DNA from 4 places in the Solibacillus sp. genome. Region 1 is predicted to be linked to each of the others. Evidence: riboswitches for the same ligand, from Rfam matches in the RefSeq annotation. Region 1 holds a riboswitch; each other region holds the start of a gene.
The links. A riboswitch is a leader RNA that binds a small molecule or an ion and turns the genes downstream of it on or off. The one in region 1 is predicted to bind S-adenosylmethionine.

Region 1 (3,448 bases):
AATCAGCCATTTGTTTCGTCCATGTTGCAGTCTTCTGATTCGAAGAACGGCTGCTGTAATAGTCTTCCATAATTCCATCGTACTCATCTAGAAGCGTCTCGTATTTATCAACGTCATAACCATTTTCATGCAATACTGCAGCTACCGGTAAACGTGGTTTTGTTTCATTGCGTTTTGTCGGTGTACCAATTGTCATGGCAAATAACGGGAAAACGTACTCCGGTAAATTAAACAGCTCGCTGATTTCCTTAGGATTTGTACGGGCACCACCGATATAGCAAATGCCGTAACCCATTGATTCAGCTGCAATAACGAAGTTTTGGGCAAATAACGCAACATCTGCTACCCCTACAAGCACGTTTTCAGCTGTGTCAGCAGAAATATCAACCCCGTGCTTTTGACCAGCTACCAGCAAACGTTTAAAATCTACGCAAAACAAGAAAGAGGCACCCGCTGTTTTAAACTGAAATTCGTTTTTAGACAGTTCACCAAGCTTCGATTTCTTTTCTTCATCCGTTACCCAAATGACACTGTATGCCTGAACAAAATGCGAACTTGCCGCCATTTGTGCTGTTTCGATTAAATCGATGACAGTTTCTTTTGAAATTTCCTCACCTGTATATTTACGAACAGATGTATGACTGCGTAATAATTCTTTAGTATTCACGTGAACATCTCCCTTTTATGTAATAAAAACTTAATTGTTTATCCTTCAAACTTATTTTAGCCAATATTTTACTTGAAGTCGATTATTAGCGTCTGTTCAAATTCATAGGAAGGGGATTTTTGCATATCGTTATATACAGATAAGAGTAATCAGAATATAAATCTGAAAATTTTAATTTTTTTGTGTTGACATATCGGATTAGTATGTTTTATACTGAGACTCAACGATGGAACACAAATCACATAACTCTTATCAAGAGCGGCGGAGGGAATAGGCCCTGAGATGCCCGGCAACCAGTAAGTGATGAACTGACTAAGGTGCTAAATCCTACAAAATGGACAATCATTTTGAAAGATAAGAGGAGGCAAACTTGCTCATGCGCAACCCTCTTCTTAACTGAAGAGGGTTTTTTTCATTTAAAAAATCCTCCTCAAAAAACACCGATTTCACCATCGATTAAATTTTTGGGGGTAATAAAATGACAAATTTAAGACCTGAAACACTATTATTACACGGGGGTCAAAAGCCAGACCCGGAAACAGGAGCAATCGCAGTCCCGGTTTACCGTACAACGGCCTATGCATTTAACGACACAGCTCATGCGCAACGTCTTTTTGCATTACAGGAAACAGGCAATATTTATTCTCGTATTATGAACCCGACAGTCGGGGCATTTGAAGAACGGGTTGCTTTATTAGAAGGGGGTACTGCTGCAGTAGGGCTTTCATCTGGCGCAGCAGCAGTAGCATTTTCTATTTTAAACGTTGCCGGTGCAGGAGATGAGATTGTTGCGGCAGGTTCTCTTTACGGAGGGACATACAATTTATTCGCAACTACATTGCCTCGCTACGGCATTACAGTAAAGTTTGTGGATGAATCAGATCCTGCAAACTTCCAAGCGGCAATCACTGATAAAACGAAGGCGATCTTCGCAGAAATAATCGGAAATCCAAGCTTGAAAGTACTCGATATTGAAGCGGTAGCGAACATCGCTCATGACAATGGTCTTCCTTTATTAATAGACAGCACATTTGCTTCCCCATACGGAAGTAATCCGATTGAATTCGGCGCGGATGTTGTCATTCATTCTGCAACAAAGTGGATTGGCGGTCATGGAACGACAATCGGCGGGATTGTCGTTGATGCCGGGAAGTTCGACTGGACACAAGGAAGACATCCAGGATTTACGGAACCGGATACTTCTTACCATGGTCTACGCTACGGAATTGACACAGCAGGCGCTGCATTTGCGACAAAGCTTCGTGTTCAACTATTGCGAGATTTTGGTCCAACATTATCTGCTGACGCTGCATTTAACTTCCTGCAAGGACTTGAAACGCTTCATTTGCGTATTGTCCGTCACAATGAAAACACACAAAAAGTTGCCGAGTATTTAAGAAACCACCCATTTGTGGAATACGTAAATTACAACGGCTTTGAAGATTTTGAGACACATGATTTAGCGAAAAAATATTTGAAAAACGGCTTCGGATCAATCATTACGTTCGGTATTAAAGGGGGACGTGAAGCAGGGCGCCAAGTAATTGATAACGTGGAATTATTCTCGCATGTAGCCAACGTTGGGGATGCCCGTTCATTGATTATCCATCCTGCGAGCACAACGCACCAACAGTTATCTGCTGAAGAATTAAAAACTGCCGGCGTATCGGAAGAGCTCATTCGCTTATCGATCGGGTTAGAAGCAGCAGAAGATATTATCGCGGATTTAGAACAGGCATTAGCGAAAGTTGCGGCTGAAGTAGGCGTAGAAACGAACGCATAAAAAACTATAAAAAAGGCTTAGCTTTTCCCATTCGAGAAGCTAAGCAATTTTCAGAAAATTAATCCCTACTATTTTTATAAGTTTTATTGACAAATTAAATACCAAGTAATACAATTGGGATAATAAAATTACCAACCGGAAAAATTTAGAAGTGATGTTGCAGCATCATTGGAAGAAAAGGAGTTGTTCAACATGGGGAAAGTATACAGTGCACAGAACGTTGCAGCCTATATTATTTATGAACTAAATGACGTAAAGGAATTTGTGAACGCTTGCGCTATCCAGCGAATTTTGGCAGATGTAAATACTATGTGGCAGTATGTTTTTGGACACAGTGCTTTCTCAGAACAAGCTCACGATCTTGCCACAGCGGGTTATGTTGTAAAAGAAGTTGCCGAGGAATACAAGATTCATGGTACAGCCCATATTTTATCGCCAGCCAGAGAGTGGTTCTTAAAATATGGTGAATTTCAGTTAGTGGAGCGCCCATATGCGATCCCTGACTACTCCGCAAAAGAGGAAATCGTCATGACCAAGATTTTAACTGCCTATCGTTTACGGACATATAATGATATTAGCGTGGCAGTATAAAATAATTCCGGAACACTAGCGAGCCCCCTTGCTAGTGTTTTTTTATTTTTTGACGACTTCTTGTACGGAGTATGGCGTTTTATTAGAAAAGAATGAAGACGGTTATTAGAGCAAGTTTTGGGGATATTAGAAGAAATGGTGATGTTATTAGAATTTGGGTGAACTTAGGGTTTGGGTACGATTCTTTTCAAGCAAGAAACGTGTGCGAAACTGGTGTTGACGTTTTTATTAGAACAATGATGTGTAATATTAGAAGAAGTGTAAGTGATATTAGAAAATTGAGCCAAGATATTAGCACATTCCGGCCCCATTTTAGAACATTGAACGGTTATATTAGAAGATCGCAATTTTATTAGAACATTTTAAAATATATTAGATGATTTCCGAATATATTAGAAAATAACAAA
Region 2 (3,448 bases), on a different contig from region 1:
CACCATTTACTATGGCTTGATATACCAAACGCCAAGCCGTATTTTGAAGAGCGTATGAAGGAAGGCTCGAGTTTATTCAATTTAGCTGAACTGGAACAGATTAAAGAGCAGCTTCTTGAATTAAATGCTGCAACGGAACAAGCGAAAGCACAAGGGCTGATTCCACATGACGCATTAAAATCGGTGGGCGTTATTTCATTCTACGCGGAGCAGGTGAAGCGCATCAATCGTCTGATTGAACAGGAAATCAATGTACCTCATTTACACATCCGTACAGGGTCGGTCGATAAATTCCAAGGGATGGAGATGGATGTGATTATCGTCAGCATGGTGCGGAATCATGACAATGAACGCGGAGAAATAGGGTTTGCGAAAGATTACCGCCGTCTGAATGTTGCATTATCCCGCGCTCGGGAACTGCTTATTATGATCGGCAGTACCGAAATGTTTACAAAACGTCCAAAGAGCGCGAAAACACGGGATATGTATGCCCATGTATTAACGACAGCAAAAGAGCAGGACGGCTATTTTGCTGTGTAGAAACAGGGGGATTGAATGGATTTACAAAATACAGTTTTACAGCTGCAGAAAGAACTCGTCCAAAACCCGTCCATTGAAATCAAAAAGCAAATGCAATATGCCATTCCGATTCACACATTGGAAGTGAAATATCATCCGGTGATGCGCAATGCCATGGATATTTTAATGAAGATGATGCTCATTTCATTTGAGAAGGCGAAACTGAAAAATGTAGAGCTTTTAGCCGAAATTTTATTGGTGGAACCGTTATTTATCCATGATTTGACGAATAAAATGTTACGACTGGGTATGATTGTGAAGGAACAGGAATTTGCACTTACTGCTAAAGGGAAAGCACAGCTGGAATCGGGCATTTTTGAAGAAGAACTTGAAGAAACAAGTTATTTTATTCAATACAGCCCGATTCATGAACAGCCATTGGAGGGCGATCTGGAGGAATTTGCGGACTTGGAAGAGTTTCCGGAGCCTTTCCCGACAATCGAAACAGAAGAAATCGAAGCGATTGAAGAAACCGTGCTGATTGATTTCATTCAACAGCAACTTTCCGAACAACCCGTGGCGGAAGATGAAGTACCGCACTATATAACAAGTGTTGTTTCAACTGAATCGATCCAGATTAATGATATACCGGTCCTATGTTTTTTACTTTTTGATCAAAAGGAGAACAGGCATTTTGTACGGGTATACAATACATTGACACGTGTTTGGGATGAACAGCTGGAGAAAATTTTATTCAATATAGAAAAAGAACAGCTGCAGGAAGAGTGAAATAATATTTTTGGAATTATTGCAAAATTATAAAGTACATGATACACTAATGACAATTTAATAGTCTTATCAAGAGAAGCGGAGGGACTTGGCCCGATGATGCTTCAGCAACCTCTAGTACAACTAGAAAGGTGCTACTTCCAGCAAGGTGTTAACCTTGGCAGATAAGAACGGGTAAAAAAGCCCCTCTCAATTCTGTTTTGCTGGAATGAGAGGGGCTTTTTATATTGTTCCGGAACGGTTCGTTTCGCTCTTAAAACAATGCATTGCCTGAATACCACAGATTATTAAAAGATAGTTGAAAAAGCTTATGAGGGGGAAAGTGGAATGCCGATTAATATTCCGAAACATTTACCGGCGGGTGAACTGCTTAGAAAAGAGAAGATTTTCGTCATGGAGGAAGACCGTGCGAAAACACAGCAGATTCGACCGTTAAATATTTTAGTGTTTAATTTAATGCCTGAAAAAGAGAAAACCGAACTGCAATTACTGCGCTTACTCGGTAACACACCATTACAGGTAGATGTGACATTTTTAAACACGGCTACATACGAATCAAAAAATGTTTCCAAATCGCATTTAGATACGTTTTACCGGACGTTTGACCAAGTGAAGCACCGCCGTTTTGATGGACTCATTATTACGGGAGCGCCAGTAGAGAAAATGGATTTTGAAGATGTAGGCTACTGGAATGAAATTACGCATGTAATGGATTGGGCAAATGAACATGTGACTTCAATCATGTATATATGTTGGGGCGCTCAAGCTGCCCTGTATCACCATTTTGGCATCGGAAAATTCGAATTGCCGAAAAAGTGCTCCGGTGTTTATTCACATGTGATCACGGATTTAACAGTAGATTTAGTAAGGGGCTTCAGTGATGAGTATGTGGCACCTCATTCACGCCATACATCGGTTTCGATTGATGAAGTGAGGGCACACCCTGACTTGCGTTTACTAAGCTATTCGGATGATGCGGGCGTGTTTATCGTTCAATCGAAAAACAATAAGCATATAATGATTACAGGACATTTGGAGTATGATGCAACGACATTATCGGATGAGTACTTCCGCGATGTTGAGAAGGATCCGGACAATACGGAAATTCCGATTAACTATTTCCCGAACAACGACCCGCTGCAGGCACCGAAAAATGTTTGGCGTGCCCATTCTCATCTGTTGTTCTACAACTGGCTGAACTACTACGTTTACCAAGAAACACCGTATGAATGGCATTACGTCGATGAAAATATTGAATATCATATTTAATGTTTATAAATGAAACGAACCAGCAAGAGATGGACTCCTGCTGGTTCGTTTATTTAATTGCGACCCAGGCACGTTCGCGTTCGATCTGCAAACTGATTTCCCGCCCGAAGAAATCGCTTAATAATTCGTTAGTTAAAACAACTTCGCGTGTATTGGCTTCGACATTTTTTCCGTCTTTCATTAAAAGTACATGGCTAAAACAAGGAAGTATTTCTTCTACATGATGCGTAACATAAATAAGGGTAGGGCCGTTTTCTGCTTCTGCAATCTGTTCAATCGTTTGCAGCAAGTTTTCCCGTTCGATCAAGTCCAGACCGCCACACGGCTCATCCAATATCAAAATTTCCGAATCCGCCATAATGGCCCTTGCTATTTGAACACGCTGCCGTTCACCTTGTGACAAATGCTCGAATGATTTATTCGCTAAATGGTCGCAGTGAAAATGCTTCATAATCGAAACAGCATGTTCTATTTCTTCTTCCGTCACATCATTGAACAGGCGAAGGGCACCGAATTTTCCACTGAGCACGATTTCAATCGCATTATCCTGCCAGTTGAAATTATCGATCATCGCATTGCTGACCCAGCCGATCCGAGTCCGCAGTTTTGGTATATATGTCTTCCCATATGTTTCACCCAGTACTTGGACGTTTCCTTCATTTGGCCAAATATAGCCGTTAATTACTTTCAGCAAAGTCGTTTTACCGGAGCCGTTCAGCCCTAAAATGGCCCAATGCTGTCCCTTTTGTACATGCCAGCTTAAATCGTTTAAAATCTTTTTGTCATTGCGATATAAATGGATATTTTCAATATGTATCATTTAAAAACACCTCCACATACTACTATGCACTTTTTTCCAATCTTACGAAAG
Region 3 (3,448 bases), on a different contig from region 1:
TTTAACACAGTAATCCGAGGCGATGTGAACAAAACAATAATTGGCGACCGTGTCAGCATCCAGGATTTGAGCTGCCTTCACCAAAGTCCCGCTTATCCTCTCATTATTGAAGATGAAGTAACAGTTGGTCATCAAGTTATATTACATAGCTGTACAATTAAAAAACGCGCTTTAGTTGGTATGGGTTCCATCATATTGGACGGGGCCGTTATAGGCGAGGGAGCATTTGTCGGTGCCGGCAGTCTTGTTCCACCGGGAAAAGTGATACCTCCTAATTGTTTAGCAATGGGTCGCCCAGCAAAAGTCGTACGTGAAGTAACTGCAGAAGATCGTGCAGATATGGATCGGATTATTTCCGAATATGTAGCGAAGGGACAATACTATAAATCGCTTCAGAAGTAATTTCACTGTTTGTCGAAATCTCTACCTATTAATTAGATGGTTAACTGGAAATTATAAAAAAGGAGCTATCCATTTAACTGGATGCTCCTTTATTTATTAAATTCCTGCTTTTGCTTTTAATTCAGCTGCTTTATCCGTATTTTCCCATGGCACATTTAAATCTGTGCGACCGAAATGTCCGTATGCTGCTGTTTGCTTATAGATTGGGCGACGTAAATCAAGCATTTTAATAATGCCTGCAGGACGTAAATCAAAAAGTTCACGAACCCAATTTACGATTTGTGATTCAGCTACTTTTCCTGTACCGAACGTATCAACTGCGATTGAAACAGGTTGTGCAACACCGATTGCATATGCCAGTTGCACTTCAGCACGGTCAGCTAAGCCAGCTGCTACAATGTTTTTAGCAACATAGCGTGCTGCATATGCTGCAGAGCGGTCAACTTTCGTTGCATCCTTACCAGAGAATGCTCCGCCACCATGACGCGCATAACCGCCGTAAGTATCAACAATTATTTTACGACCAGTAAGACCTGCATCTCCTTTAGGTCCGCCGATTACGAAGCGGCCTGTCGGGTTGATGAAGTACTTTGTAGCCTCATCCAATAAATGAGCAGGAACTACCGGTTTAATAACGTGTTCTTTAATGTCTGTTTGGATTTGTTCCAATGTTGCTTCTTCATCGTGCTGTGTTGAAATAACGATTGTATCCACACGAACCGGTACATTGTTTTCATCATATTCGATTGTTACTTGTGTTTTACCATCCGGACGTAAATATTCCAATTCCCCTGATTTACGCACTTCTGTTAAACGACGCGCTAATTTGTGAGCTAAAGAAATAGGCATCGGCATAAGTTCAGGTGTTTCGTTACATGCATAACCGAACATTAAACCTTGGTCGCCTGCACCGATTGCTTCAAGTTCATCTTCAGTCATTGAACCTTCACGTGCTTCCAATGCCTGGTCAACACCTTGTGCAATGTCTGGTGATTGTTCTCCCACTGCTACTAGTACTGCAAGATTTTCAGCATCAAAGCCGTACTTACCGCGTGTATAGCCGATTTCTGCTACTGTATCGCGGATAATTCCTTTCATATCTACATAAGTAGAAGTTGTAATTTCACCAGATACTAATACTAAGCCTGTTGTTACCGTAGTTTCACAAGCTACACGTGCATTTGGATCTGCAGCTAAAATAGCGTCTAAAATGGCATCCGAGATTTGATCACAAATTTTGTCCGGATGTCCTTCCGTTACACTTTCTGATGTAAACAGTCGACGATTTGTCATGTCATTTCCTCCTAAATCACTTTGGCAATTGTTTTTTATTGATACGGTACTCATTACCCATGTCCGTCATATTGCAATTACGCTTCTGCGTATCCGCCTTTTTAACGTCAAGCTATATTTGCTTTAACACGAGGGTCTGAAAGGCTGTAACTATATAATTTTCGCTCAGTACGAAATTGCAAAACAAAATAAAAAAAATCCTTTCTCTCATAGCCGTGTTCATCACACGTGAGGAAAGGATATTACGTTTCGTTACCTTTCACTCTTATCGTTCAAGGGAAATTTTGCCCTTGCATCAGGTTGGCACCAACACGTATAAAATATACGCAGGTTGCCGGGTTTCATAGGGCCTGCCCCTCCACCAGCTCGGGATAAGAGTATCCGTTCAATTAAACATCTTACGCAAAAAATCAAGTACTGTCAACAAATTTTGACTTTTTTCGATCCGCTAAAATTTACGAAAAAATAATTTGCAATTAGTATAGATTATTTCACTTAATGTGTTATACTATTTTTGAATTAGGAATCAACTCCCCTCTATAAGGGAATACTATAAAAAAGGATGGTATTTAATAGATGAATTCGGTAGAAATTGCTAACGAGCTGAAAGAACTTTTAAACGGGGAAAACATCAAAACTCAATTATCTGTTCCACAATTAATTGAAAAAGCGACATCACGCGGAGAAGCAACGCTAACTGTTGAAGGTGCATTACGTGCTGAAACAGGCAAGTATACTGGCCGCTCTCCAAAAGATAAATATATAGTAAAAGAAGAAATTTGCGACAATAAAATCGATTGGGGTAAAGTAAACCGTCCGATCTCAGCAGAAGTATTTGATAAACTTTATGTAAAAGTTGTAAATTACTTAAAAGAACGTGACGAGTTATATGTATTCAACGGTTTTGCTGGTGCAGACAAAGAGTCTCAATTATCTATTAAAGTAATTAACGAATATGCTTGGCATAATCTATTCTGTCATCAATTATTCATCCGCCCAACAGCAGAAGAATTGGCTAAACACGCTGCCGAGTTTACAATTGTATCTGCGCCAAACTTCAAAGCAGATCCTGAAGTAGACGGTACTGGATCGGAAACATTTATTATAACATCTATCGAAAAGAAAATCATCTTAATCGGCGGAACTGAGTACGCAGGTGAAATGAAGAAGTCAATCTTCGGTATTATGAACTACTTGTTACCTGAACAAGGTATCTTCCCGATGCACTGCTCTGCTAACGTTGGTGAAGAAGGCGATGTAGCATTATTCTTCGGTTTATCTGGTACAGGAAAAACAACGTTATCAGCTGACAAAGACCGTAAATTAATCGGTGATGATGAGCATGGCTGGTCTGACAATGGCGTATTCAACATTGAAGGTGGTTGCTACGCAAAAACAATCAACCTTTCTGCTGAAAATGAGCCGGAAATATACAATGCGATCCGCTTTGGTTCAGTATTGGAAAACGTTGCTGTAGACCCTGAATCACGTGAATGTGACTATGCAGACGGTTCTTTAACAGAAAACACACGTGTCGCTTATCCAATCGACTTTATCGACAATATTGTCTTACCATCAGTTGCAGGTCATCCAAATACAATCGTCTTCTTAACAGCCGATGCATTTGGTGTATTACCTCCTATCTCTAAATTGACTAAAGAGCAGGCAATGTATCACTTCCTAAGCGGTTTCACTTCTAAACTTGCCGGAACGGAACGTGGTGTAACAGAGCCAGAACCAGTATTCTCAACAT
Region 4 (3,448 bases), on a different contig from region 1:
ATCAATACCTTCTGCTAATGTGATTAAACCTTGTGCTTCAAGTAATGAAAGCATACGGCCGTGGTCTGCTACTGAGTTAGAAAGTAAAATTGTTGCACCTTCAGGAAGCTCTTCTAAAGATGAATATTTTTTAGAGTAAATACCGATTGGCTCGATATGAATACCGCCAGCATTTGCAAAGTCATAATCGAAATCTGCTTTTTGTGCTTCGAAGTATGGAATGTGCTGGAAGTAGTTTGCATCTAAATCACCGTTTTCTAAATCTTGGTTTGGAAGTACGTAATCCGTATAAGATTCGATTTCCAGCTCAATACCTTGTTCCTCTAAAATTGGTTTAACTTTTTCAAGGATTACTGCGTGTGGTGTATTTGATGCACCAACTACTAATTTCTCATCTTCGCCGCCACATGCCGCTAAAGCTAGTACTGAAGCTCCTAAAATAACACTTGATAATAATTTCTTCATTTGTTTTACCTACCCTTTTTTTAGTTTGTTCAGTTTATCGAAACAATTTTTATATTCTGATTATTCATCTTGTAGACGCGCACTTTTTTAAAGTTTGCGTCCACATTGTTTCGATGCACCAATATTTATAATTACGGCCTTATTAGCCACTAACTATCGTTTGTCCACTCTTGCTGTAATGAAATCCCCAATATACTGGATGATGAATACGACAACTAAAATTAAAACTGTTGCCATTAATGTCACATCTGTCCTGTTACGCTGGAAACCGTCAAGGAATGCCAGGTTTCCTAAACCACCAGCACCGATAATGCCGGCCATTGCTGTATATCCTACTAACGCGACAGCTGTAACAGTAATACCAGAAATTAATGCCGGTAAGCTTTCCGGAATCAGCACTTTCCAAATAATCGTAGAAGTTTTCGCTCCCATTGAGCGTGCCGCTTCAATGACACCTTTATCAATTTCTCTTAATGCTATTAATACCATGCGCGCATAAAATGGTGCTGCCCCAATAATTAGCGCAGGTAATGCTGCATTGGCGCCACGGATTGTTCCAAGTAAAAACTTTGTGAACGGAATTAATAAAATGATTAAGACGATAAAGGGAATCGACCGGAAAATATTTACGAGTGATCCTGTCAAAAAGTGTACAATTTTATTTGCCCATAATTGATTGTCGCTCGTTAAAAATAAGACAATACCAATTAAAAGTCCCAGTATAAATGTGATGACTGTCGCAACAGCCGTCATATACATTGTTTCATATGTTGCTTCGAGCATTTTACCCCAATCTACGTTCGGAAATAATTGATTAAACATGCTCAATCACCTCCGCCTGAATTTCTTGCTTCGCTAAAAAGCTCAATGCTTCCGCGACTGCTTTCGGCTCGCCATCGATATGAATAAACAATGTACCGAACGAACCGCCCGTTGTATTTGAGATTTTGCCATGCACTATATTTACAACTACGTCAAATTGCTTAATCATTTGTGAGATGACAGGCTGTTCTGTCGTTGCCGCAGCAAAAGTTAATTTAGCGATTTTGCCTTCTGGATAATTAGCTAAAATCTGTTCCAGTGATGCTTGTGTTTCCTGTGTCTCCCCAGAAGCTTGCGATACGAAGTTCTTCGTAATCGGTGCTTGTGGATGCTGGAATACTTGTAATACATCTCCCTGTTCCACTACTTTTCCGGCTTCCATAACAGCTACTCTGTTACAGATTTTACGGATAACATGCATTTCATGTGTAATGAGTACAATTGTAAGTCCGATGTGTTGATTAATATCAAGCAGCAGTTCCAAAATCGAATCTGTTGTTTCAGGATCAAGTGCTGAAGTCGCTTCATCACATAAAAGCACTTCCGGATTGTTTGCCAACGCACGGGCAATGCCAACACGCTGCTTTTGGCCGCCTGAAAGTTGAGAAGGATACGCTTTCCCTCTTCCTTTTAAACCAACAAGTTCAATTAGCTCTTCTACTCGTTTTTCACGATCAGCTTTTGAAACACCTGCTATTTCAAGTGGAAATGCGATGTTTTCTTCAACTGTACGTGACCAAAGTAAATTGAAGTGCTGGAAAATCATACTTATTTTTTGACGTGCTTCTCGTAGTTTTGCCCCGGAAGCTTTTGCAATATCCTGACCGCCTACTATGACAGAGCCTGTCGTTGGCTTTTCCAAACCGTTCAATAGGCGAATCATTGTACTTTTACCGGCACCACTGTAGCCGATAATACCGTATATTTCTCCTTTGTTAATCGATAGACTTACATTATCAACTGCTGTAAGTTTACCGTTTTTCGTGTTATACACTTTTGTAATATTTTGTATATCAATCATCGGTTGTACTCCTTCTAAATTGAAATAACCTTCCTGCTATTTCAATATCATCTTCTTTTTTTCATTCAAAACCTCCGCTGAATGAAAAAAACCTTTCTACCAAGACAAGTAGAAAGGTTTCACATACATTTATACGGTAAACCGTTCTCTCATCTTTCAAAGTTTACACTTTGTGTGAATTGGCACCTTTGCGAAATCGCTGGTTGCCGGGCTTCATAGGGCACTTCCCTCCACCTCTCTTTATAAGAGTAACGTTATTAAGTTTTATTATTATGAATGTTACTTTATCACGACAAAGTGACTACGTCAATTACTTTTTTAATATTTCATACAAAAACGGTACGGATTTAAATGCATAAATTTTATTCGTTAGTTCCCCGTTGTCTGAAACGATTAAACAAGGTACACTTTCAATTTTCAATTCATAAGGCAAATCCCCTAAATAATTGATATTTGCCATACCAAGCGGGAGATCTGGTAGTAATTTCTCAATGACTTCCAACATTTTTTCCGATACTTCACAAGTGCCGCACATAGGCGTATATAAGAAAAACGCTGTCTGATCATATTGTTGTACGTTCTGTTCCCACTGCTGTTTCGTCCATTGTTCCATTATACTGTCATCCTTCTTTTACTAAAAATTTTGCCTGTAGTAAAATATCCTTTAAGATTTTAGTAGGTGTTTTTTCTACTTCTACATATTCGTGAGGTATGATAAGCTGTGTCGCTTCGGGATATGCACGGTTCATCAGTTTACGTAACTTTTCACCGTTTTTATCTGCATCAAACATCGTGATAATTTCATCTTGCTCATATTCTTCCAATAAATCAATCAAATTGACTTCGCTTATTGTGCCATTTGTACAAATAATCGTCACATCCTCAGCTAATATCGGGAGTAATCTCAATTTATCGGCACGTCCTTCGACAACAAGGCATTTTCCCATACGTACACGCTTCCTTTCAAAGTCACCTTTATGTATAGAATAACAAAAAAACACTAAAACCTTTAATTAGAAGGCTTTAGTGTTCCAGATTATTGTTCGATTAAAGCAGTGTAAGCATCTGCGTCTAATAATTCTTCAACTTCCGCTTCACTTGTTAACTCAACAGTAACCATCCATGCATTTCCGTATGGAG

Region 2: it holds a riboswitch for S-adenosylmethionine, as region 1 does, so the genes downstream of both, metA (homoserine O-acetyltransferase MetA) here and ABS917_RS06010 (O-acetylhomoserine aminocarboxypropyltransferase/cysteine synthase family protein) in region 1, are expected to answer to the same signal.
Region 3: it holds a riboswitch for S-adenosylmethionine, as region 1 does, so the genes downstream of both, metK (methionine adenosyltransferase) here and ABS917_RS06010 (O-acetylhomoserine aminocarboxypropyltransferase/cysteine synthase family protein) in region 1, are expected to answer to the same signal.
Region 4: it holds a riboswitch for S-adenosylmethionine, as region 1 does, so the genes downstream of both, ABS917_RS13590 (methionine ABC transporter ATP-binding protein) here and ABS917_RS06010 (O-acetylhomoserine aminocarboxypropyltransferase/cysteine synthase family protein) in region 1, are expected to answer to the same signal.

Annotation. Positions count from the first base shown of each region.
Region 1 covers NZ_JBELZM010000004.1:87,300-90,747, reverse strand. Annotated here, with positions in the region: gene nfsA (oxygen-insensitive NADPH nitroreductase) at 1-667, opposite strand, end outside; SAM riboswitch class I at 914-1,028, shown strand; gene ABS917_RS06010 (O-acetylhomoserine aminocarboxypropyltransferase/cysteine synthase family protein) at 1,146-2,450, shown strand; gene ABS917_RS06005 (hypothetical protein) at 2,643-3,041, shown strand.
Region 2 covers NZ_JBELZM010000014.1:24,230-27,677, forward strand. Annotated here, with positions in the region: gene ABS917_RS13750 (AAA domain-containing protein) at 1-540, shown strand, start outside; gene ABS917_RS13755 (nucleoside-diphosphate sugar epimerase) at 556-1,308, shown strand; SAM riboswitch class I at 1,372-1,479, shown strand; gene metA (homoserine O-acetyltransferase MetA) at 1,636-2,577, shown strand; gene ABS917_RS13765 (ABC transporter ATP-binding protein) at 2,627-3,397, opposite strand.
Region 3 covers NZ_JBELZM010000003.1:14,105-17,552, reverse strand. Annotated here, with positions in the region: gene ABS917_RS04390 (gamma carbonic anhydrase) at 1-402, shown strand, start outside; gene metK (methionine adenosyltransferase) at 499-1,695, opposite strand; SAM riboswitch class I at 1,958-2,073, opposite strand; gene pckA (phosphoenolpyruvate carboxykinase (ATP)) at 2,272-3,448, shown strand, end outside.
Region 4 covers NZ_JBELZM010000013.1:117,104-120,551, reverse strand. Annotated here, with positions in the region: gene ABS917_RS13600 (MetQ/NlpA family ABC transporter substrate-binding protein) at 1-465, opposite strand, end outside; gene ABS917_RS13595 (methionine ABC transporter permease) at 619-1,287, opposite strand; gene ABS917_RS13590 (methionine ABC transporter ATP-binding protein) at 1,280-2,308, opposite strand; SAM riboswitch class I at 2,455-2,557, opposite strand; gene ABS917_RS13585 (thioredoxin family protein) at 2,619-2,921, opposite strand; gene ABS917_RS13580 (toprim domain-containing protein) at 2,929-3,255, opposite strand; gene gcvH (glycine cleavage system protein GcvH) at 3,345-3,448, opposite strand, start outside.